Regions from separate parts of the Planococcus sp. BI3 genome, predicted to be linked through region 3. Evidence: predicted binding sites of a transcription regulator. Region 3 holds the regulator's gene; each other region holds the start of a gene.

Region 1 (5,777 bases), 910 kb from region 3:
GGCACCATGTTGCTTTGCCATATATAATTTCACTCTATTTCACCTCAATTTCAGCCTTCTTTTTTTCTGTTGCTTTTGGATGCGCGATCACAATGAGCTATGCTCTCCATGATTCCCAAATAACGACAAAAGAATCCTGGTTGTAATCTCGATGTTTCGGTTCTATGTCCCCTAAAACAGTTCATTTCATAATTGATGATTTTTATCCTTTTGATGTGAAATCCCTCAACAGTTGCATATGATGTTACTAACATCGCTAAATTAAATGCAAACCGGGCACAAGTAGGGGGTATCGTGATAACATTGGATGTGTATTTAGAAAGGACGAGCAAAATGAGTTCACAGACAATACAGGATTTGTTGCAGAAATTCACTATATTCAAAGATTTAACGAGCGCAGAGATGTCACCCATTATTGAATTGGCGCAATCGAGAACATATAAGAAAGGCACCCATATATTTTTTCAGGATGATCCGCTTACCAACGTTTATTTCATTGATCAGGGAGCCGTAAAAATATATAAAACTGACCTGCATGGAAAAGAGCAGATTGTCAATATACTCAATCCTGGGCAAATGTTCCCTCATCAAGGATTTTTCCGACAAGATAACTGCCCAGCAAATGCTGAAGTTGCTGCAGACGCCAAGTTGATTTATATACCGATTCACTTATTCGAAAAGTTTTTATACAACAATCCGGGTACGAGCGTTAAGTTATTTAAAGTATTAGGTGATCTAATAGTAGATTTGCAAAAACGTTTAGAAGAACAAATTCTTCACAATACCTTTGATCAAATTGTCATGTTGTTATTGCGGTTATTGAATACCCATGGCAGCAAGCTAGATCAAGAGTGCATTACACTCCATACACACTTCACCAATCAGCAATTAGCCAATATGATAGGCTCCAGCAGAGAAACGGTCGGCAGAACTTTAAGCCAACTTAAAAAGTTGAAAATAATTACAACTAATGCCAAAGGTGACTTAGTCGTCAATAAGAAAAGATTGGAAGAATTGGTGTAAGCGTTAGTTTAAAAACAACAATCCCAGAAAGTACACCCCATGGATTTACTTTCTAGGATTCTAAATATTGAAGGACACTGGCAACCGCAGCTTCACCCTGATCGATGCAATCTGGAATACCAATCCCACGATAAGACGCTCCGGCCAAATATACCCCTGGAATTTCCTCTTTCATTTGCCCAATCAACTTATTAAGCCTGTCAGTATGCCCAACCGTATATTGCGGCATGGCATTTGCCCATCTTGTGACGACTGAAAATTCTGGTTTCTGAGTTATATTCATGAGTTTGCTCAAATCATTCATTACAATGTCGATCAATTCTTGATCTGATAAATCAACTACACCTTGATCTTCTGGTTTCCCTAAGAAACACCGTAAAAGCACTTTGCCTTTTGGTGTTGTCATTATTGGCCATTTTTTATGAGTCCATGTACATGCAGTGATTCGATAGTCACTATTTCTAGCAACCACAAACCCAGTCCCATCCAAATCTTTTTGTATGACTGAACCGTCAAATGCCAAAGCTACATTTGCCACAGAAGATGGTGGTGCCAATTCATTTCCTGGAACCATGAACTTATGTTGGTGAAACATCTTTTGCATAGCAAATGCTGGAGTGGCTAATATGACCGCATCCGCTATATAACTATCACCATTTTCTAATTGCAGATAGTATTTACTGTCTTTTCGTTCGATCTTCTCTACAGAAACGCCCTTCATCACAGTACCATCTTCCAGTTTCTCTTCGACGGCTTCCACTAATGACTGCAGTCCGTTTTTTAAACTATAAAACATGCTTGGTTTTGACTTTTTGGTTTTTTCCTTTTTCGGCATTGAAATTTGTAAACCTCGAATAAGACTGCGATGTTTTTGTTCCAGTTGATAAAAATTGGGGAAGGTTGCCATTAAGCTTAATTTGTTGATATCTCCAGCATAGATACCAGAAAGAAGAGGCTCTACAAGATTATCGACTAATTCATCACCAAATCGTCTCCGGAAAAATTCACCTAGCGATTGGTCGCTTGCTTGCTCACCTCTTGGTAAAACTACATCACAGGAAGCCCGTAATTTTCCTTTAGTGGAAAAAAGACCGGAAAATAAAAATGGTTTCACTTCAGTTGGAATCCCCATAAATGAACCACTTGGCATCTTATGAAGTTTGTTTTTCACCAAAATAAAGGATTGCCCCGTTCCATTTTTAACTAAGTCATGCTCCAAACCTACCTCTTTCACTAAGCGTGCCGCAGACTGTTTTCTGATTAAAAAGGAATCTGGACCCCGTTCAATCATATAGCCATCTTTCTTAATTGTTTTAATTTTGCCCCCAAGATGACCGCTCGCTTCAATGAGCTTGATTTGATAGGGAAGTTGCTTCTCATTTATTTCTTTTTGCAAATAATAAGATGCTGTAAGTCCAGCAATTCCTCCTCCCACAATAACGATATTCTTTTGTTTGCCCATAAAATATCAGTCCTTTTGATTTTTTCCATTTACGATCAATTTATTTGACTGCAATAGTTTCCGGACGCAGGAAGAAGCACGAAAGGTGTGGCGTCTTCAATAACTTAAGAAGACCCTCCGTACTCCCTTACCTGTCACCGGAAGACTAAAAAAAGAAGCCTCCATTCCCATCAGTTCCCTGAGATTTTGATGGAATATCAGCTAATTTTTTGCAGCCTTTTAAAGAGGATTATTAAATATATCTTGGGAAAAGAATATTCTGCTCTAAGTGGACGTGCATGAAAGTTTCTCCTTCAAGCAATTCAAGGCGTTTGTATACGAGACGATAAGTTCCACATGCGTCAACTGGCGGCGTGAAATCAGATGTGATTTCTCTAAGTTCTTTTAGAATAGCGCCAACATGGTCGTGTTCTTTTTCAAGTTCTCTAATATAGTTGACGGTCTCTTCTAGATTTTCGACTGAGTTGTCTGCCAGCTTTCTTATTAAGGGGAAGACGATTGTATCTTCTTTAGCAGAGTGCTCAATCATTTCTCTCTTAAATTCATAAAATAAATCTTTAACTCTAACTAGTTCTGGACGGGATTCACCATGTACCTTAAAAACTTTAGTTACATATGGGCTAAGCTCAGCTAACTCTGTCATCAATGGCCGATGAATATTTTCCGTTATATGGTTGATGATGGTTTCAGTGTCGGATTCCAACCAAACATCCATATTCTTATCCGCAGGCGTACTATTTTCAAAAACAATAGTTAATTCATCTAATAAGGTGGATACATCTACATTCTGTTCATCTGCTGCAGCCATTAATGAAATGTTGCCGCCACAACAAAAATCTATACGAAAACGCTTGAACACATCACTCGATTTGGGTAATTCATTTACGATCTCTTTTACCAAAGTATTAGTAGAAATGGGTAGAGTCATCATTTATTTTTCCTCCTCTGAATTGTCGGTCGCTTTCTTCTGTACATTCCAATCATAACGGAACAAAAAAAATTGTTAGTGACGCATATCACACTTTCTGTTTTTCTTTTTCAAAAAAGGATTTTTGGATAGGCACTACTTTTCGCGCTTTTCCATTCCGCACGCCTGAATCATCAATCAGCAAATGAAATGAAATTTAAATAGGTGAAGAATATGATGATTCATTTGTACAAACGCACTTAGAACTGAAGGATTAGGTTTTCAGGGTAATAATAGAAGTTTGTTGCGCCCCTGGAAGGATTGGAGCCGGTAATTTGCGTTTATCCGATGGCGTATTCTAGATGGAGATTCAAAAAGTGTGAAATATATCACATACAGTACCGCAAATGAATTCTATACTTACTCTGATAATTAAATTAGGAGGTCCTAGAATGTTTTCTCAAGATTACAATGAAAATCCTTTCATCGTTATTTGGGAGTTGACGCGCGCCTGTGAGTTGAAATGTATACACTGTAGAGCTGAGGCTCAATACTTTCGTGATCCCCGTGAGTTAACGCTGGATGAGGGTAAAAAATTAATTGATGATATCTATGATATGAATAATCCAATGCTTGTTTTTACTGGCGGTGATCCATTGATGCGGCCAGATGTCTTTGAAATTGCCGAATATGCTGTGAAAAAAGGGGTACGTGTTTCCATGACGCCTTCGGCAACGCCGAATGTCACGAAAGAAGCTATGAAAAAAGCGAAAGACGTTGGACTATCCAGGTGGGCCTTTTCCATCGATGGACATTGTGCAGAAGCTCATGACTTTTTCCGGGGGACAGCCGGCTCATTTGATTTAACCATGAATGCAATCAGCTACTTGCATGAATTAGAAATGCCTCTCCAGATCAATACGGTGATTTCAAGATACAATGTGGACTATCTAGAGGAAATGGCTGAGATGGTAGAAAATCTTAATTGTGTATTATGGAGTGTGTTTTTCCTTGTGCCTACTGGACGAGGAAAAGAGAGTGACATGATTTCACCTGTAGAACATGAAAAAGTATTACAGTGGTTATATAAATTGTCAAAACGAGTGCCGTTTGATATAAAAACGACTGCTGCACAACATTATCGTCGTGTAGTTATTCAAAACAAAATGCGTGAAAAATCCACTAATAATGACACCATTGAATATGAAGATGCTTTAATGAGTGGAAAGACCGGACAAATAGACGGTCTCGGCCGTGCACCTAAAGGCGTTAATGACGGAAATGGATTTGTGTTCATTTCTCATACCGGCGATGTTTTTCCAAGTGGACTGTTGCCAATAAATGCAGGAAATGTACGGCAAACGCCCCTGGCGACGATTTATCGTGAATCAGAAGTGTTCCAAAATCTACGAAATCCCGATAAGTATAAAGGGAAATGCGGTGTATGTGAATTTCGTTATGTATGTGGGGGATCCAGATCGAGAGCATTCAATATAACGGGAGATTATATGGAAAGTGAACCGTACTGTATTTATATTCCGAAGTCACTTCGCAAAAAGAAACAATTGACTGCTACAGAATCTTAAAATCAGAGAGCCGAACGGTGTAAATGCCACCGATGGGCTCTTTTTTTATAGAATTCCCTTCATGATAGATTGAGGAAATCATGATTTAGATACGTCCATACATGAAAACTTAATGGTTTCAGAAGACATTGAACCGCTGGGACACCTCATTGGATTACCAGGGGAAACGGCAGAAATACAAGAGAGACAAGTTTATGTAGACGGCAAAAAACTTTCCACTTTTTATGAGTGGGCAACCAGTCTTGGCCTAACAGAAGATAAGTATTTTGAAAGAGTGGATGCCGAAAATGTTGAGATAGAAGAGGTAGTAGCATATTTCCATACATCGATGGAGCCTATTTCTGTGGGGGAAAATACCGTCTTTGTCTTAGTAGGCATGTGGAATTATCAGAAACTGCCACAAATTTTATCTATAATCTAAAGAACCCATCACCCTTCGCAAAAAAGGGTGATGGGTTCTTTAAAAGAATACGCAAAAAAAATTCGGAATTGATGCAAGTTATCTCTCTAAGCAACAGCGCTGTTGTCCTGGAATCATACAGCTGGATGGAGTCAGTCGAAATCCTTTTTCTCCCACTCGTCCTCTGGAATCTCCAGGTCTTCGCCGGAAAATCGCTCTTCCTGGAACGGGTCGCCGTTCATGTGAAAGCCATTCTGTTCCCAGAAGCCGGGCTGGTTTTCGTCGATGAACTCGATGCCGCGGACCCATTTGACACTTTTCCAGAAATACAGATGGGGCACCACGAAGCGCAACGGATAGCCGTGTTTGGCAGTCAGCGGCTCGCCGTCAAGTGAATGG
Region 2 (5,777 bases), 520 kb from region 3:
TTCTTTTTCAAAGCCACCATGATGGCATCCGCTTCCGGCGTCTGGATCAGGCAAGTGTCGGTATCTGCAATGTCATGCGAACGCGTCTGATAAAATCCAGCGACGACTTTTCCGTCTTGTGTGCCAAAAGGGATTTGGGATTTATTGCGGTAGCGCCATGGATGTTCCATGCCTTTTACCGGATGCACCGGCACGTCGGGCAATTTGCCGATCCGGGTGATGGCATCGCGCACCAATTTCTGTTTGAAGGTCATCTGGCCTTCGTACGACAGGTGCTGAATCTGGCAGCCTCCGCACGTATCGAAGACCGGACAAGGAGCTTCAACACGGAACGGGGATGCCTGTTTTATTTCAATGAGCTTCGCAAAGCCATAAGATTTCAACGTTTTAAGGACATGGACAATAACATCTTCCCCGGGCAAAGCGCCAGGGATGAACAGCGGATAGCCTTCCACTTTTGCTACGCCTGCGCCGTCATGCGTCAAGTCTTCTACATGGACCGTTATCCGGTCATTTTTATTTACTGGTTTCAAAAATATTCACTCCATTTCACATCTAACTATCATACAACAAAAAAACGCGGCAGGCAAAAGCCTGCACGCGTTCTTAGTCCCGATCTTTCGTTACGGGACCGTCTTTCAGGGAGAACCAGAAACCAAAAATAATGGCTCCGAACAATACCAGAAATGGTGCATAAAATATCATGAAATCTTGCATCGATAATGCCTCCTCTATGCGTGGTAATCCGATTTGCCTTCGATGTAATCCTTATCGAACAAGAACAAGCGGAACAATAAGTAAAGCGATGGCAGCAGCAGGAAAAGACCTGCGATAAACGCGATGATCAATGCGATTGCCATGGCTTCATTCGTAAAGCTGTCATAGATCGTCAAATACGGATACAGCAAATATGGGTAATGCGATGCCCCGTATGCGAAGAAGGCCGTGAAGAACTGCCCCATCAATAAAATGAAAGCCCAGCCGTAATGGCGTTTTTTCCATATCAGGTAGACCGTTCCGGCAAACAGCAGGAACGAAATCGCGAATGCCCACCATAAGTCCAGAATGCGCGCATAATGCTCAGGATTGTGTCCGCGCAGTTCGTAGATGATGCCGGTTGCCGTGACAATAGCAGGACCTGCCCAGACCAGCGCATATTTGCGCATCAAATTGGTGGCTTTGGCATCCCCAGCTTTAGCGGAATACCAGGTCAGGAAGACAGCCGAGATGTAGAGGACTGCCGTTAAGCTCAAGACCACGATGCTCCACATTAAAGGACTTGTGAACAATGCCCAGTAATCCAGGTAAGGCTGGCCGTTATCCATAAAGATAAAGCCGCCTTCGGACATGGCCAGCACCGGTGACAAGGCTGCCGGCAACAATAATCCGGACAAGCCGTACATATAGATATAGCCTCTATGATTAATTTTAGCCCCGTAAGTGGCAAACGCGTAATAGGAACCGCGTATCGCCAACAGGATCAATGCCAGACTGGCTGGAACTAACAAGGTTGTGCCGTAGTAAAAAGCAGTCTGCGGGAAAAATCCGATGATCCCGACAAAGAAGAACACAAAGAATACATTGGTAACTTCCCAGACCGGCGACAAATAGCGTTGGATCACACCGGTCAGTATATGCTGCTTGCCGACAAACGAGCTATAGGCATTAAAGAAGCCGGCGCCAAAGTCGATCGACGCCACAATGACATACAGATACAGAAACAGCCAAAGAACGGATATGCCAATAATCTCTAAAGTCATTGTTCTTCACCGCCTTTGCCTTTTTCGCGTGCTGCCAATTCTGTTTCAACCGGGTTGCGTCTGTACATCCGGGTGAGGACAACACCTGTCCCGATACCAAGAACAATATATAAGCCAGCGAATAAAATAATCATCAGATCGATATTGCCGCTGGTGGTCGCTCCTTCGCTTACCGTCATATAGCCTCTGAGAATCCAAGGCTGGCGCCCCACTTCCGTGAACCACCATCCAGCTTCAATGGCGATGAGCGCTAACGGCCCTCCAGCCACTATCAGCCAGCGGAACCATCTGGCCCGAACAAATGCCCAGTTGCGCCAAGTAGCTACGACATAGACAAATGAGAAGAATGCCAGCCACATGCCGATCATGACCATCGTATCAAAAAGGTAATGGATCCACAGCGGCGGTCTTTCATCTTCCGGGAATTCATTGAGCCCCGTCACTTCCGCAAACGGATCGCTATGCGCCAGGATACTCAGTGCGTAAGGGATCTTGATGGCATATTTCGCCTCTTCCCCGTCCAGAATACCGAACAGGATCAAGCCAGCATCCTCTTCAGTTTCAAAATGCCATTCGGCAGCCGCCAATTTTTCCGGCTGGTACTCTGCCAAATATTTTCCGGAGAAGTCACCGATCAAGGCTGTCGCAATCGCGAATACCAGCCCCAGTTTCATGGTCAGGAATAAAGCTTTCTTATGATAGATGTGGTTGGAGCCGCCCAACATGCGCAGCGCTGCAATGGAAGCCAGCACAAAGGCACTGGTCATGAATGCCGTGGCCATGACGTGTGCCACTTTTGTCGGCACCGCCGGACTGAACATAGCAAGCAGCGGACTGACATTGACCATTTCACCGTTCAGTATTTCAAAGCCTTGAGGCTGATTCATGAAGGCGTTGACGATGGTAATGAAAACCGATGACGCAGCTGCACCAATTGCAACCGGGATAAGTATCAGGAAATGCTTCCGCTGATCTTCGAAGCGATCCCATGTGTAGAGATAGATTCCTAGGAAAATGGCTTCGAAGAAAAATGCAAAAACTTCCATAAAGAGCGGCAAAGCAATGACATTGCCCGCCAGTTGCATAAAGTTTGGCCATAACAGCGATAACTGCAGGCCGATTGCTGTACCGGTTACGACACCTACCGCAACCGTGATAACAAAGCCTCTCGCCCAACGGCGAGCCATTAAAATATAATGATCATCTTTTTTCTTGATGCCCACCCATTGGGCAATCATAATCATGAGAGGAACACCTACACCTATTGTTGCGTAAAGAATATGGAATGATAGAGTCAATAGCGTTAGAATGCGACTCAGGAAAGCTGGATCTTGAAATTCCAATTTACTCGTCTCCTTTTGCAAACGTATGATTCTTAGTGTCTTATAGTCCCTATTGTACATCAAACCTACTTTCCAAAACGTCTCCTAAGCCTTGTATTGTGTTCAAACTTTGAATAAGCTGTGACAAAGATGGAGCAAAAAGAATTGAAATTTTTCTCAATTTTTAGTATTCTATAAACAATAAAGAAAAAGGGTGAGGCATCATGAGGACAAAACGGAAAGTATTTGCGTATATCACAAGAGGCGATGAGGAAAATCGTGAATTGCTTGTATTCGAATACAAAGGAGAACCGGAAGTTGGCCTGCAAGTGCCGGGCGGTACCATCGAAGACGGCGAACTGTTGATCGATGCATTATACAGAGAAGTCAAAGAAGAAACAGGATTGCCTCGCGAAGTTCTTGATTTCGTCGGAAAAATCCACAAGTATACTTATTATCCTGAACATCAGGACAAAGCGTATGAACGGAACATCTTTCAATTTGAATACACAGGTGAACCGATCGACCAGTTTGAACATACCATCAAAAGCCAAGGCCGGGACAATGGCATGACGTTGCTGTTCCGCTGGGAACCGATTAAAGATCTGCCACAACTTGCAGCTGAACAGGACAAAGCGATTGAGTTGCTCTAAAAGCGATCTGCTGAAATTTAAAAAGCTGGAAAATGGAGCCTTCTCCATTTTCCAGCTTTTTATTTGCGGTCGTTTTCTTTTAGCGAATCTATCGGGACATACATTTCAATATGGCCAGCCAAGTTTTCGAATACGGCCGGCAGCAAGCCGCCGTACTCTCCATCCAAATTCAGCAGCACCCGTTCTTCTGTCGTCACTGTAATTTTACTGGCTTTTGCATAAATCACATGCGGGTCCGATAAATGCTCACCGCGCAAAGCCAGTGAGGCCACTCGGATAAACTCCGCCATATTAAGCTCTTTTAAAATCAACAAGGTGAATTTACCGTCATTGATGCTGGCATCTGGAGCCAGTTTTTCAAAGCCGCCGACAGAATTGGTCAATCCGATCAAGAACATCATGGCACTGTCATCAAAGACCTGGCCATCGTATTCAATCCGGACACGGGAAGAGCGGATCGAAGGCAGCATCTCAATGCCTTTCAAATAGTACGCCATTTGCCCAAGCACGGTTTTCAGTTTGCTCGGCACTTCATAGGTCAGCTCTGTGAGCCTTCCGCCGCCTGCAATATTAATGAAATAACGGTCGTCATTCATCAGGCCGATATCCACCGGGATTGAATCCCCTTTAAGGATGATATCCACTGCTTTGTTGATATCACGGGGAATATGGACAGCACGGGCAAAATCATTGGTCGTGCCCATAGGAATAAGGCCGACTTTTGGACGGTCCTCAAATTTAGCGATTCCCGAGACGACTTCATTTAACGTACCGTCTCCACCGACAGCAATCACCAAATCAAACTTCCGTTCTACCGCCACTCTCGCAGCCTGAATCGCATCGCCTTCACAAGTTGTCGCATGACAGGAAGTTTCATAGCCTGCCTTCTCCATTTTCTCCAATACTTCGGGCAGGTGTTTACGGAATAGCTCACGGCCGGAAGTAGGATTGTAGATAATACGTGCACGTTTCATCAGATTCAGCCTTTCTGGACTTTCTGTAAAGGCAAGACAGGATAAATCCAAGCAATTGGCCTGTCTTTTCTCTAGGGTGGATAATCCACTTATTTTAATGCTTTTTCAAATACCTGCTGTAAATCTTCATAGACAATTTGCCAGAAATCAGCATTATAGACAAAACCATCCGATATTTCACCAATTACCGTTTTTACGTGAAGCTCGTATTGCGGATCATCTTTCTCTGGCAGCACCGTTTTTTTCTCATCAACAAAACGCTGCACTTTAGGCGCTCTCGGTCCCCAATCAGCCAGGACATCGCCCTCTTCTGAAAGGATGATGTATTTTGGGATTGACCGTCCGCCATTCGTCAAGTAACGGTCCATCAATTCCAAATTTTCATCACGGTATACGCAACGAACCTCCAATTCAGCCGCATCTGCAATTTTTCGCAAAATGGCATTATTCATCATGGCATCCCCACACCAGTCTTCAGTGATAACCAAGATATGAGGCTTTTTGTCTTTCAGCAAAGCCATAAAACCTGGATCTTCCGGCAATTCAAACTTTTCATATACGCTGTAGGACTTTTGCTGATTCGACTCCATTTGAGCCATATAGCTTTCGAGGGTAATGCCTTTTTCAAAGTATTCCTGTTCGGTCATCATACGATCACTTCTCCTTTGCCCTGCTTTACTGGCCAATGGGCCGAAAAGTCCGGTTGGATAGACTTTCAAAAAATGGCGAATAAAAAATCCATTGCTCGAAATATCTCATTATTACCAGTTTACTGTTCTATAGCCTAGTCTTCAAGGCTGAGATGCAGAAACAGCAATTTACAGCGTTACTAGCACTCAAAAAGAACCATCGATTTAAAGACGACTCGAGATCATATTTAGTTCCTGTTAGGACAATCAGTCGATATAATCATGTTTTGAAAACATAATCGCCCTTTCACTTTTACTGCTCATAAAAAAAAGGATGGCCCATAATGGACCATCCTTTTGCATAGCTTAAGCATTTCTTATCTTTTTGCAATTTCTGCAAGAAGGATTTTATTGAGCAATGGCGGATTTGCCTGCCCTT
Region 3 (5,777 bases):
GATAATGTGCAAAAGTCTGTTGACAGTTGATTAGACAAGCGAAGGATTGTGGAGAAATCTGTGGAAATAAATATTTCACAAAAACCTATTGACCTATATATAGAGACCAAAAAACCGGCTATAGAAATAGCCGGTCTAAATTAAATACTTTCAATTTTTTCCTGAAGTTCAAGCCATTGGGTCATCGTTTCTTCGTGAGCTGCTTTCAAGCTTTCCAATTGGTTTTGAAGCGGCAGGACGCGCTCGTGATTCTGGAAGATTTCCGGTTCGCATAATTGCTCTTCGATTTCGCTAATCTGCAAATCCAATTTTTCCATAGCCTGTTCGACTTCTTCAGATTGGCGGACGAGCTGGCGTTCCAGTTTTTTCGCTTCCTTATCAATCTGCGAAGTGGAAGCGGCAGCTGCAGCTTTTTTCACTTCGGTAACCGAACCGGCTTCATCAAGAGCCTTGAGTTCAGCAACTTCCAGCTTCTTCTCCACGTAATAATCGTAGTCACCCAGGTATTCGGTTGTGCCGTCCTGTCTAAGTTCGATGACTTTGGTGGCGATCCGGTTCATGAAGTAACGGTCATGTGATACGAAAAGTAAGGTGCCTGGATAATCCAGTAAAGCATTCTCGAGCACTTCCTTGCTGTCGAGGTCCAAGTGGTTGGTTGGTTCATCGAGCAACAGAACATTGGCTTTTTGCATCATCAGTTTGGCAAGGGCAACGCGTGCCTTCTCGCCACCTGAAAGTGTAGAGACCGGTTTCAGTACATCGTCGCCGGTAAACAGGAAACGTCCCAGGATGCCGCGTATGTCTTTTTCATTGATGAGGGGATAATCATCCCAAAGTTCGTTCAAGACGGGCTTATTGCCTTTTAAATTGGCCTGTTCCTGGTCGTAGTAGCCAAATTGAATGCCGGTGCCGTAATGGATGTCGCCATCGAGCGGCTCCAGCTCTTTTATGATGGTTTTCAGCAAAGTTGATTTGCCGACGCCGTTCGGGCCGACCAGCGCCAAGCTTTCCTGGCGGTACAGCTTGAATGAGACATTCTCAGAAACTGGTTTGCTGGCATAGCCAATCTTCAGCGACTGGACACTCAAAACGTCATTGCCGCTTTGCTTGTCGATGGTGAAGCCGAAGCGGGCTGATTTTTCATTGCCATCGGGGGCATCCATCCAATCAGTTTTCTGGAGGGTCTTCCTGCGGCTTTGTGCCATTTTAGTCGTTGAAGCCCGCGCCAGATTGCGCTGAACGTAATCCTCCAGCTTGGCTTTCTCACCCTGCTGTTTCTCGAATTGCTTTTGGTCCAATTCGTATTGCTTAGCTTTTTCGTCCAAGTATCGGCTGTAGTTGCCGGTATACTTTTTGACGCGGTGGCGGGAAACTTCATAGACCAGCGTCACAACTTGATCAAGGAAATAACGGTCATGGGAAACAATCAGCAAAGCACCCGGGTAATTCTTCAGGTAGTTCTCCAGCCAGCTTAGCGTTTCGATGTCCAGGTGGTTGGTCGGCTCATCGAGAATCAGCAGTTGGGGCTTACTGAGAAGATGCTTCGCCAGCATCAAGCGCGTTTTCTGGCCGCCGGATAACGACACTACTTTTTTGTTGAAGTCATCCGGATAGAATTTCATGCCGTTTAGGATGGCCCGTGTATCCGCTTCGTATTGATAGCCGCCTGCGTCCTTGAAGTCATTCTGCAGCAGGTCGTATTCCTTCATAACTTTATCGTTTTCTGCAGGATTATTGTATATGTCAGGTTCGGCCATCTGTGCTTCCAGGTGGCGAAGCTGCGCTTCCTGTTCACGGAAATGATGGAAAATGGTCATCATTTCATCCCAAACGGTGGCGTCCGACTCTAAATTGGTCTGCTGTTCCAGGTAGCCGATCGTCAAATCTTTCGGCATGCTGATGTCCCCGCTGTCGTGGGACATTTCACCGGCGATGATTTTCAGCAATGTGGATTTTCCTGCACCGTTACGGCCTACCAATGCTACGCGGTCACGGTGCTGTACTTCCAATTTGACGCCCGACAGGATCTCTTCCGCACCAAATGATTTATAGACTTGATTTACTTGTAAAACAATCATGTAGGTCACCTCTATTCCCTTTAAGTGTAGCTGATGGGACAGTTGTTCGCAATTGCGCAAGCCTTTACATATCAAGTCTCCTATTGTAAGATGAAAGCGATTTGACAACACCTCAGGAGGATGCGAAAGCGTATGTTACATGAGCCATCAAAAATTCCGCAAGCCACGACCAAAAGGCTTCCGCTGTATTACCGTTTCCTTCAAAACTTCGCGAATGCCGGACAAAAACGGATTTCCTCGCAGGAATTGAGCGAAGCAATGAAAATTGATTCTGCCACCATCCGCCGTGATTTTTCCCATCTGGGTGCGCTTGGAAAAAAAGGCTATGGTTATGATGTACAGGAGCTGCTGCTGTTTTTCCGGAAGACATTGGATCAGGACGAAGCTACAAATGTAGCGCTGATTGGTGTTGGGGGACTCGGCAGTGCCTTTTTAAAGTATAATTTCCATCGCAACCACAACACGAAAATCATTGTGGCCTTCGATTCGAACAGCCCACTCGAAGGCGAAAAGATCAGCGACATCAATACGTACCATCCTGATAAAATCGAAGAGAAAATCAAAGAGTATGGGGTGGAACTGGTCATTTTGACAGTGCCGTCACGATCCGCACAGGAAGTGACAGACCGTTTGGCGAAGACCGATATCAAAGGGATTTTGAATTTTACGCCGGTGCGTATTTCAGTGCCCGACCATATCCGTGTCCAGACCATCGACCTGTCAGTTGAATTGCAGACATTGATTTATCAGATCAAACAGCAATGACTTAAAACCTTCACATTTTTACGCCCTTTCCAAATAGCCAAAACAGCTGCAATGATGTAAAATAGAGCCATAATACAGGAGGTGCCACGTATGCCAGGTCCAATGAGTATCATCATTATCGGTGTTGTTGCCTTGCTAGTTTTCGGCCCTAAAAAGCTGCCGGAACTTGGAAAAGCATTCGGTTCGTCTTTGCGTGAGTTCAAAAACGCTACAAAGGGACTTGTAGACGATGAAGACGACGATAAAAAAGTAGAACTGAAGAAGAAAGATGAGCAAAAGGAAATACGATAGGATGTTTGTCTGATGACAGAAAAAGACATGACTTTAGTTGAACATATAGTTGAATTGAGAAAACGGCTGACCATTGTAGTCGTTTTCTTTATATTGGCCCTTATTGTCAGCTTTTTTATTGCCCAGCCTTTGATTCAATATTTGCAATACACGGAAGAAGCAAGAGACCTTACCTTGAACGCGTTTAAAATTACAGATCCGCTGAAGATTTTCATGCAGGTCACGATGATTTTAGCGTTGATCATCACGTCCCCTTTGATCATGTATCAGTTTTGGGCATTCATCAGTCCAGGACTTCTCGATAAAGAGCGGAGAGCAACGTTAAGTTATATTCCGTTTTCCCTGCTGTTGTTTCTTGGGGGGATCGCGTTTGCCTATTTGATCCTGTTTCCTTACGTCATCGGATTTATGTTGAATATCTCCGATAATATGGATATACAGGAGACCATCGGCATCAATGAATACTTTCAGTTCCTGTTCCAGATCACGCTGCCGTTCGGCCTGATTTTCCAGTTGCCTGTGCTGATGCTGTTTTTGACCAGACTTGGCATCATCACACCGATGCTGATGACGAAATACCGCAAGTATTCCTATCTTGGATTGGTGGTCATCGCGGCGTTCATCACCCCGCCGGACATCGTTTCGCATATGATTGTGACCTTGCCATTGATCGTGCTGTACGAATTCAGTGTCATCATCGCCAAAATCGGCTACCGAAAGTTCCTTAAAGCTGAACAGCAGCAAATTATCGAAGAACAACAACCGATCGAATAAGAAAAAACCTTCCACCGAATTAGATCGGGGAAGGTTTTTTCTTATTTGATGGTCATTGGAAGATGAAGAAGAATCCTGCAGATTGAAGTTCTTCCATCTGTTTTTGGAACTCTAAAATCTTATCCATATTGAGCTGAATCAGCATGACATAGCCGTTCAGGCAAATATGGGCGATGATCGGTGTGATGATGCTTTTCGTTTTCTGGTATAAAAACGCCAAGATCAATCCGGTAGTGAAGTACAGCAGCAAGTGCGTAAAGTCGAAATGGATCAAAGCGAACACTAAAGCACTGATTGCTGTCGCGAAAAAGAAATTGGTTGTTTGGTTGAGTGAACCAAACAACACACGGCGGAAGACCAGTTCTTCAAGAATCGGTCCAAACAATACGATTGAAACGATAGCGAGCGGCACCGCTTCAGCAATGTTGACTAATGAAGCAGTATTATCAGAGCCTGGCTCGATGCCGAGAAACTTCATTTCAATTAAAGCGGCAATCGATTGCCCGATCAGCAACAGCAAGAAGCCAAGAAAGCCCCAGACGACTGACATGAAGACGCTGGATTTCTTGCCTTTCCAGATATCAAAAAAGCGCTTGTCCCGGAAAATCACGAGGAGCGTAAGAACAAAGCCGATGCCCATGGTCAGGAAAATCAGCCAGCCTGATGTAGCGGCGCCGGCAGCTGCACGGTCCATGCCTTGCCCTTGAAAATAACTCAAGGTGGGAGCTATAAACAGGATCGGTGAAAGCTGTGCTGCGATAAAAATCAATAATACATACAGCGGCGTCTTTTTGCCTTGGGATTTCGGGCGGTGGCCGCTGGTCTGTTTAGCTTTTGGCCGAGACGTGCTATCATTTTTAAAAAAATTGTCTATAAAGGTTTTTCGTTTGGTGGGCATGATGTAATTCCTTTCACTGATGGATGCTCTTTCTATTGTAGAGCTTTCAGAGGCCAACCGCAAAGAAATCAAAATCATGATGGTTACCACTTGCAAAAGACTGAAGATTTTATTAAACTTGGTAGTGGGTTAGCACTCAGAGGTTGAGAGTGCTAAGCGAGAACATTTAGATAATTTGAGGAGGGTGTTTCAATTGTTAAGACCACTAGGAGATCGTGTAATTATTGAGCTCATCGAAGCGGAAGAAAAAACGTCAAGCGGTATCGTCTTGCCGGGATCAGCACAAGAAAAACCGCAGGAGGGCCATGTGATCGCTGTAGGAAATGGACTTATCCGTGAAAACGGGCAGCGCACAGAATTGGACGTGCAAGCTGGCGACCGCGTCATCTTCTCGAAATACGCAGGATCTGAATTAAAATACGAAGGCAAAGAATATTTGATTTTACGTGAAAACGACATATTAGCAGTTTTAGGCTAAAATAAACCGACGACACAGGAGGAAGCTAAACATGGCAAAAGATATTCGATTCAGTGAAGACGCACGCAGTTTAATGCTGAAAGGCGTAGATAAATTAGCAGATGCAGTAAAAGTGACACTTGGGCCAAAAGGGCGCAACGTGGTTCTTGAAAAAAAATTCGGTTCGCCACTCATCACCAATGATGGTGTAACGATTGCGAAAGAAATTGAACTTGAAAATGCTTTTGAAAACATGGGAGCGAAACTTGTTGCGGAAGTTGCTTCTAAAACAAACGACATCGCCGGTGACGGTACAACTACAGCAACGGTTCTTGCACAGGCAATGATCCGTGAAGGCTTGAAGAACGTTACAGCTGGCGCGAATCCTGTCGGCATCCGCCGCGGAATCGAATTGGCCGTTGAAAGCGCGCTTTCGGAACTGAAAGCCATCTCTAAACCGATCGAAGGCAAAGAATCGATTGCACAGGTTGCAGCTATTTCATCTGGCGACGAA
Region 4 (5,777 bases), 1.3 Mb from region 3:
AATCCGCAAAGCATCGTCACTTCTCAAATCCACTTGGATGACATAGTGGGAAAAGGGTTTGAGGCGTTGACAAAAGATAAAACACAGGTGAAAATCCTTGTGGAATTAAGCGGTGAAAAGTAAGCAGTACGTATTCAAATGGTAACCCAATAAGAACTCACGCTCCGGGCTATCTCCAGTCTGAGGATAGATGGATTCAGCTGCCCATAACGATTGCTTTCTTGACGCAGATCAAGTTTATTTAAGCAAAGAACTTGTATGATGGAACAGTAAGAAGGAAACAAAAAAGAGAAATGCAGAAAGATCACTGAATATCCATGATCAGCCTAATTTTGTCCCGATGAGCACTAAGAAAATAGCAAAATAGAATGGAGCAAATATCATGACCATTAAAAAATTAGCAGATCTTCAAACATATGACGAGAAAAAAATGTCGAAGCAAATAGTTATAGAAGAAGCTAAAAGCAAAGTAATTGTCTTCAACTTTCTGCCAGGGCAAGTAATGCCTAAACATGGCCATCCACAAAAGAATGCGTATGTGTTTGTAGTCGAAGGAGAAGGCACCTGTTACCTGGATGATGTCGATTCTGCTGTCCAACCAGGAGATATCATTCACTGCAACCCACAGCAAAAAATCAGCATAGAAAATAACGGCACCACTTCGATGACTGTCTATGTGGTGCATGCAGACGAATAAATTATGAATAAAGATGAATAACGGGAAAGCCCGAGCCGATACCTCATCGGCTGGGCTTTTTTTTTATGTTTTTCTTTTATTTGCATGAGACCCGATAGTGCTGGAAATAAGGGTGTTCTAAAATGAGCATCCACATAATTCAGGATGCCTGCTGCTATTGTTTATCTCTAAAAAGGATGGGGAATTACTGTAGGAAGAATGCATCGAACTAACAAAGGGCAGGAGGTTTTACTATGGAAGAAGTAGTGATTCTAGGAACAGGACCGGCTGGGTTGACAGCCGCTGTTTATCTGGCAAGAGCGAACATGAAGCCACTGGTTATTGAAGGCGCGGAACCTGGAGGACAATTGATGTTAACGACGGAAGTAGAAAACTTCCCTGGATTTCCCGGGGGCATCATGGGACCCGAGTTGATGGACCATATGAGAAAACAAGCGGAACAATTTGGAGCCCGCTTTAAAAGAGGCTGGGTTACGGATGTTGATCTGAGTGAAAAACCTTATCAGCTGTCTGTTCAAGGAAAGGGGAATATCGAAACTCATGCACTTATTATTTCTACAGGAGCGACAGCCAAAATGCTGGGGATTCCTGGAGAACAGGAAAACATAGGGAGAGGCGTCAGCACATGTGCAACCTGCGATGGATTTTTCTTCCGCAATAAAAAAATAGTCGTTGTGGGCGGAGGGGATTCAGCCATGGAAGAAGCAAGTTTTCTGACGAAATTCGCCTCTGAAGTAGTCGTTGTCCATCGCCGGAGTGAACTTCGCGCCTCGAAAATTATGCAGGATCGAGCGCGGGAAAACGAAAAAATTTCATGGGCGCTCAACAAAACGCCTCTAGAGGTCATAACAGCTGACGGAAAAGTCGGAGGATTGAAGGTGAAAAACAATGCGACGGGAGAAGAAGAAGTGGTTAAAGCAGACGGGATTTTCGTAGCAATCGGTCATTTGCCAAACACTTCATTTCTTAAGGGGCAAATTGAAACGGATGAAATCGGCTATATCAAAGTGAAGCCTGGTACTACAGAAACGAATATACCTGGTGTGATGGCCTGCGGGGACGTGCAGGACAAAAAATATCGTCAGGCAATCACCGCTGCAGGCACAGGCTGTATGGCGGCATTGGACGCGGAACGCCACTTGGAAGGCCAGGAAATCATGGACTGGAGCCAGACCCTGCCCTGAGCTTTGGTTAGTTCTAATTGTAAGGTTTGCAGAGACGCACAAGAAGTCCATTCTTGTGCGTCCCTTTTGGCGGTAAATAGTTAAAACTGAGAGATTTAATCCGGAAAAAACAGCAGTATTGTACAGTGAAGATATAAAGAATGGATAATCCTTGACCGCTGATCAATGTCTGGCTGATTGAAGCACTCGACTCAATAATTCTATCTTCTTTTGAGAGATCATTATAATCGACACTCTTATCACTGTTCAGAAGGGCAATCACACAAATATAGGTTCAGTTAGTAAGAATACAATGTTTTGAGAATGTTGATTCAAACAAGTAAAATGTTCCGGATCATAATCAACGACGACAAAGCATCTAAAGGTAGTATAGCTATTAGGTATGGAAACTTGATTCAACATGGAAAGCTCTTCCTTTTGGTTCATGCTTTTCCAGAAGATATTTTAAACTCTCGATTATTTGGGGAGAAGAAGAAGTGTTGACATTTATTTGTTTTGCGTTATACTTTTTTGTGATAACTGAATTTTATGAAAACATATTTTATTCCCTCGTAATACCACCTAATTTAATAGGAGGCCCGTGAGAAGGGTTAAATAAAAAAATAGGTGGTCATGAATCGATGCCATTGCAATCCGGTACCATTATAAAAATTCAAGAAAAGAGGAGATTATCTAATGAGAAAATTGTTTCCTAGTAAACGTGAGGACTTTACCCCAAGCTTGTTTGAAAGCGGATTTGAAACTGATTTATTAGACCGTTTCTTCAAAGAATCCCATTACCCGAAAGTAGACATTAAGGAAGTAGATGATGGCTACGAGTTGAAAATGGATGTGCCCGGTTTCTCCAAGGAAGATGTCAAAGTCGAATACCGCGACGGCTATCTCGAATTGCAAGGTACCCACGAGGAGAACAAGGAGACGAAGGAAGACAATGGCCATTATATCCGAAAAGAGCGATCTTATGGCTCATTTAAACGAAGCTTCTATGTAGGCGATATCGATGAAAGCAAGATTCACGGATCGTTCAAGGATGGCATGCTGCAGTTGCAGGTTCCGAAGCCGGATGAAGAAGAAGAGAAGAAAAATGGCACGCAGATTCAAATAGAATAAATCTCAGGTGCACAGTTTATATAAAATCAAACAGATTCGATATGATATTTGATTAAATAAAGCCGGATTCGGAAACTCCCAAGGTTTTCGAATCCGGCTTTTACGCGTCGGCTAGGCAATGGCGACTGGCAATCGCAAATCAAAAAAAGCCGCACTCCAAAATCATGGGGACTTCAGACTGCAGCTTTCCAAATGACATGTAGTTTATACCGCGTATTGATCAACCTAGAAGTGTCAAACTGCTCCTGCTAAGTGCAAAGTACTCTTGCAGAAATGGCAGCGATGCATTCAGCCAATCCAAAGGCTAGTATTTTCTTGACTGCCCCTTTTTAAAAGCTTGTCTTAACTCGCATTCCTTATAATCATTTATCTGGCGGAATCATCTTTTTCAATAAAACAAGATGAAGCAGATTTCTTTATACTAAGTAAGTCATCATATAATTAATAAAAAAAGTTGAATAACCTGTTTATCCAGGACAATCGGGGTACACAAATAAAGAAGAAAAAATCGGTTGTTTGGACTAATTTTGAAAAGTAATCAAACTGGTGAATTCTTTCAATAATTCACCTTAAACGAAAAAAGATAATATTTCTTGTGCAAAAAAACTTAGAAAGGAGGAGAAGGATGGCTGCTGAAAAACTGGGAGAAGTGAATTGGAAATCGCTTTTGGTTTGTGTCACCCTTGGTGTGGTTCTGTGGTTCATCCCCTCACCTTCCGGACTAGAGACGGATGCTTGGCGTTTGTTCAGTATCTTTGTTGCGACTATTGTGGCCCTAGTTATTAAACCGATGCCAATGGGAAGCACGGCCATCATTGCGCTGACTCTAATTGTTTTAACGAAAATCCTGACTTTGGAACAGTCGTTAAGCGGATTTCAAAATACGACGATATGGCTGATTGTCATCGCTTTCTTCATCTCAAGGGGATTTATTAAAACGGGGTTGGGAACAAGGATTTCTTATCTTTTTGTCCGTCAATTCGGGAAGAAGACGCTGGGGCTGTCTTATTCCATGGTACTCAGTGATTTGATACTGGCACCAGCAATGCCGTCCAATACAGCCCGCGCTGGCGGAATCATTTTTCCGATTATCCGCTCTCTTTCAGAAACATACGGATCAAGAGCGGGAGATGGGACTGAACGGCGTGTCGGAGCTTTTTTAGTCAAAGTTTCTTTTCAAGGAGATATGATTACCTCTGCTATGTTTGTAACGGCAATGGCAGCGAATCCGCTTGCTGTCCAGATTACACAGGAAATCACTGGGGAGACAATTACTTGGGGAGGTTGGGCGCTTGCAGCACTAGTGCCAGGTTTAATCAGCTTAGCCTTGATACCTTTTGTGATTTATAAACTATATCCACCCGAATTAAAGGAAACACCAGAAGCTTCTTCAATTGCAATAGAGAAATTGAAGGAGATGGGCCCGCTGAAAAAAGAAGAACGCTATATGATTGGCGTATTCGTACTACTTTTAATCCTTTGGATTTTTGGTGGAAACTTTGATATTAATGCAACTACGAGTGCTTTTATCGGACTTTGTGTGTTGCTGCTCAGCGGAGTGTTGACATGGTCTGACATAAAAAAAGAACAAGGTGCCTGGGATACATTGGTATGGTTTGCGGTTCTGGTCATGATGGCCACCTATTTGAATGAATTAGGCATGATTCCCTGGTTCAGTGAACTTATGGGGAATGCGGTAGGCCAACTGCCATGGGTATTGACATTGGTCATCCTTGCTATTGTTTATTTTTATTCACATTACTTTTTTGCCAGCAATACGGCACATGTTAGTGCGATGTATGCAGCTTTCTTATCTGTCATCGTGGCTTCAGGCGCTCCGCCGTTGTTGTCTGCATTGATTCTAGCATTTTTCTCCAACTTATTTAGCTGCTTGACGCATTATGGTGCCGGTCCAGCACCTGTCTTTTTTGGAAGCGGCTATGTCAACCAGCAGAAATGGTGGGTGCTTGGTTTTATTATTTCCATCATCCACATCATCATCTGGTTTGGTGCAGGCGGGTTGTGGTGGAAATTGCTTGGCCTTTGGTGACGGAGAGGAAGATGAAAACTATAAAATTGAGTAAGATATCAATCACTATTAAAAAAGAAATAAGTTCAAGCGATCTATTACAACTTCAGATGCGACTGGTCGCTTTATTGGACTAGAAAAGTATAAAAGTGATAGAGATTAGCAATATATCCTACGGAATTAAATTAAAAAACATGAATCCAGTAGAATACTGGATTCATGTGAAAAAGGCGACTTAAATTGTTGTCTGGCTTTAGAAGAGACAGTGTACTTACAATGCCTGTTTCTTTATTTCTTCTATGTTTAACTGCATTCGGTTCTTAAAGGCATTTCAGGAAATAGAGTGATTGACTGCTGCTCTTTACATTTTATTTTTTGGATGATAAACGTTGTTTGAGTTCTGTAAATTCTTCTTTGAACTTGCTGCGGTATGCTTCGACTTTTTCTTTTCGTTGTTCAGAACGTTCCTGCCGTATTTCCTTTTTTGCCTGTTCACGGAGTTTTTCCTCTACAGCCTGAGCATGTACTACTTCTTCCTGAATACTGCTCGCACGGTATCGCATGGTCTCTGCATCAAACTTCTCTAAAATAAGGTCATAAGATTTCGGGGACAGCTCTTGCGCAATTACCACAATTGCCACATCGCCTTCTTTCATCCGGGAGGTAATCCCTGAAATAAGATTCGATTCTTCCAAAGCTTCTTCTGAATCTTTGGCAAGCCCAACTAATGAGCCAATCCCGAATCCCAGCAACATGC

The links. The regulator Rex, encoded in region 3, represses fermentation and respiration genes when NADH is low (regulators of the CRP and FNR family bind a similar motif). The targets are predictions, from matches to a motif close to TTGTGAAATATTTCACAA.
Region 1: a site for Rex is predicted at 3,770-3,787, ahead of AC1MEO_RS15065 (TIGR04053 family radical SAM/SPASM domain-containing protein). Genes of this name have one in related genera too.
Region 2: a site for Rex is predicted at 3,246-3,263, ahead of AC1MEO_RS08015 (cytochrome ubiquinol oxidase subunit I). Genes of this name have one in related genera too.
Region 4: a site for Rex is predicted at 3,536-3,553, ahead of AC1MEO_RS03715 (anion permease). Genes of this name have one in related genera too.

What each region holds. Positions count from the first base shown of each region.
Region 1 covers NZ_CM155266.1:2,999,923-3,005,699, forward strand. Annotated here, with positions in the region: gene AC1MEO_RS15045 (YwiC-like family protein) at 1-33, opposite strand, end outside; gene AC1MEO_RS15050 (Crp/Fnr family transcriptional regulator) at 334-1,023, shown strand; gene hemY (protoporphyrinogen oxidase) at 1,076-2,485, opposite strand; gene ric (iron-sulfur cluster repair di-iron protein) at 2,718-3,416, opposite strand; gene AC1MEO_RS15065 (TIGR04053 family radical SAM/SPASM domain-containing protein) at 3,845-4,978, shown strand; gene AC1MEO_RS15070 (S26 family signal peptidase) at 5,091-5,399, shown strand; gene AC1MEO_RS15075 (sulfite oxidase-like oxidoreductase) at 5,531-5,777, opposite strand, start outside.
Region 2 covers NZ_CM155266.1:1,564,265-1,570,041, forward strand. Annotated here, with positions in the region: gene rlmD (23S rRNA (uracil(1939)-C(5))-methyltransferase RlmD) at 1-533, opposite strand, end outside; gene cydS (cytochrome bd oxidase small subunit CydS family protein) at 607-717, opposite strand; gene AC1MEO_RS08010 (cytochrome d ubiquinol oxidase subunit II) at 732-1,760, opposite strand; gene AC1MEO_RS08015 (cytochrome ubiquinol oxidase subunit I) at 1,757-3,103, opposite strand; gene AC1MEO_RS08020 (NUDIX hydrolase) at 3,307-3,735, shown strand; gene AC1MEO_RS08025 (diacylglycerol kinase) at 3,795-4,709, opposite strand; gene AC1MEO_RS08030 (thioredoxin family protein) at 4,799-5,359, opposite strand; gene gatB (Asp-tRNA(Asn)/Glu-tRNA(Gln) amidotransferase subunit GatB) at 5,716-5,777, opposite strand, start outside.
Region 3 covers NZ_CM155266.1:2,086,576-2,092,352, reverse strand. Annotated here, with positions in the region: gene AC1MEO_RS10370 (ABC-F family ATP-binding cassette domain-containing protein) at 141-2,078, opposite strand; gene AC1MEO_RS10365 (redox-sensing transcriptional repressor Rex) at 2,211-2,843, shown strand; gene AC1MEO_RS10360 (twin-arginine translocase TatA/TatE family subunit) at 2,934-3,134, shown strand; gene tatC (twin-arginine translocase subunit TatC) at 3,147-3,908, shown strand; gene AC1MEO_RS10350 (CPBP family intramembrane glutamic endopeptidase) at 3,961-4,884, opposite strand; gene groES (co-chaperone GroES) at 5,000-5,284, shown strand; gene groL (chaperonin GroEL) at 5,316-5,777, shown strand, end outside.
Region 4 covers NZ_CM155266.1:740,265-746,041, reverse strand. Annotated here, with positions in the region: gene AC1MEO_RS03735 (2,3-butanediol dehydrogenase) at 1-123, shown strand, start outside; gene AC1MEO_RS03730 (cupin domain-containing protein) at 383-697, shown strand; gene trxB (thioredoxin-disulfide reductase) at 931-1,881, shown strand; gene AC1MEO_RS03720 (Hsp20/alpha crystallin family protein) at 2,557-2,991, shown strand; gene AC1MEO_RS03715 (anion permease) at 3,617-5,041, shown strand; gene AC1MEO_RS03710 (hypothetical protein) at 5,389-5,777, opposite strand, start outside.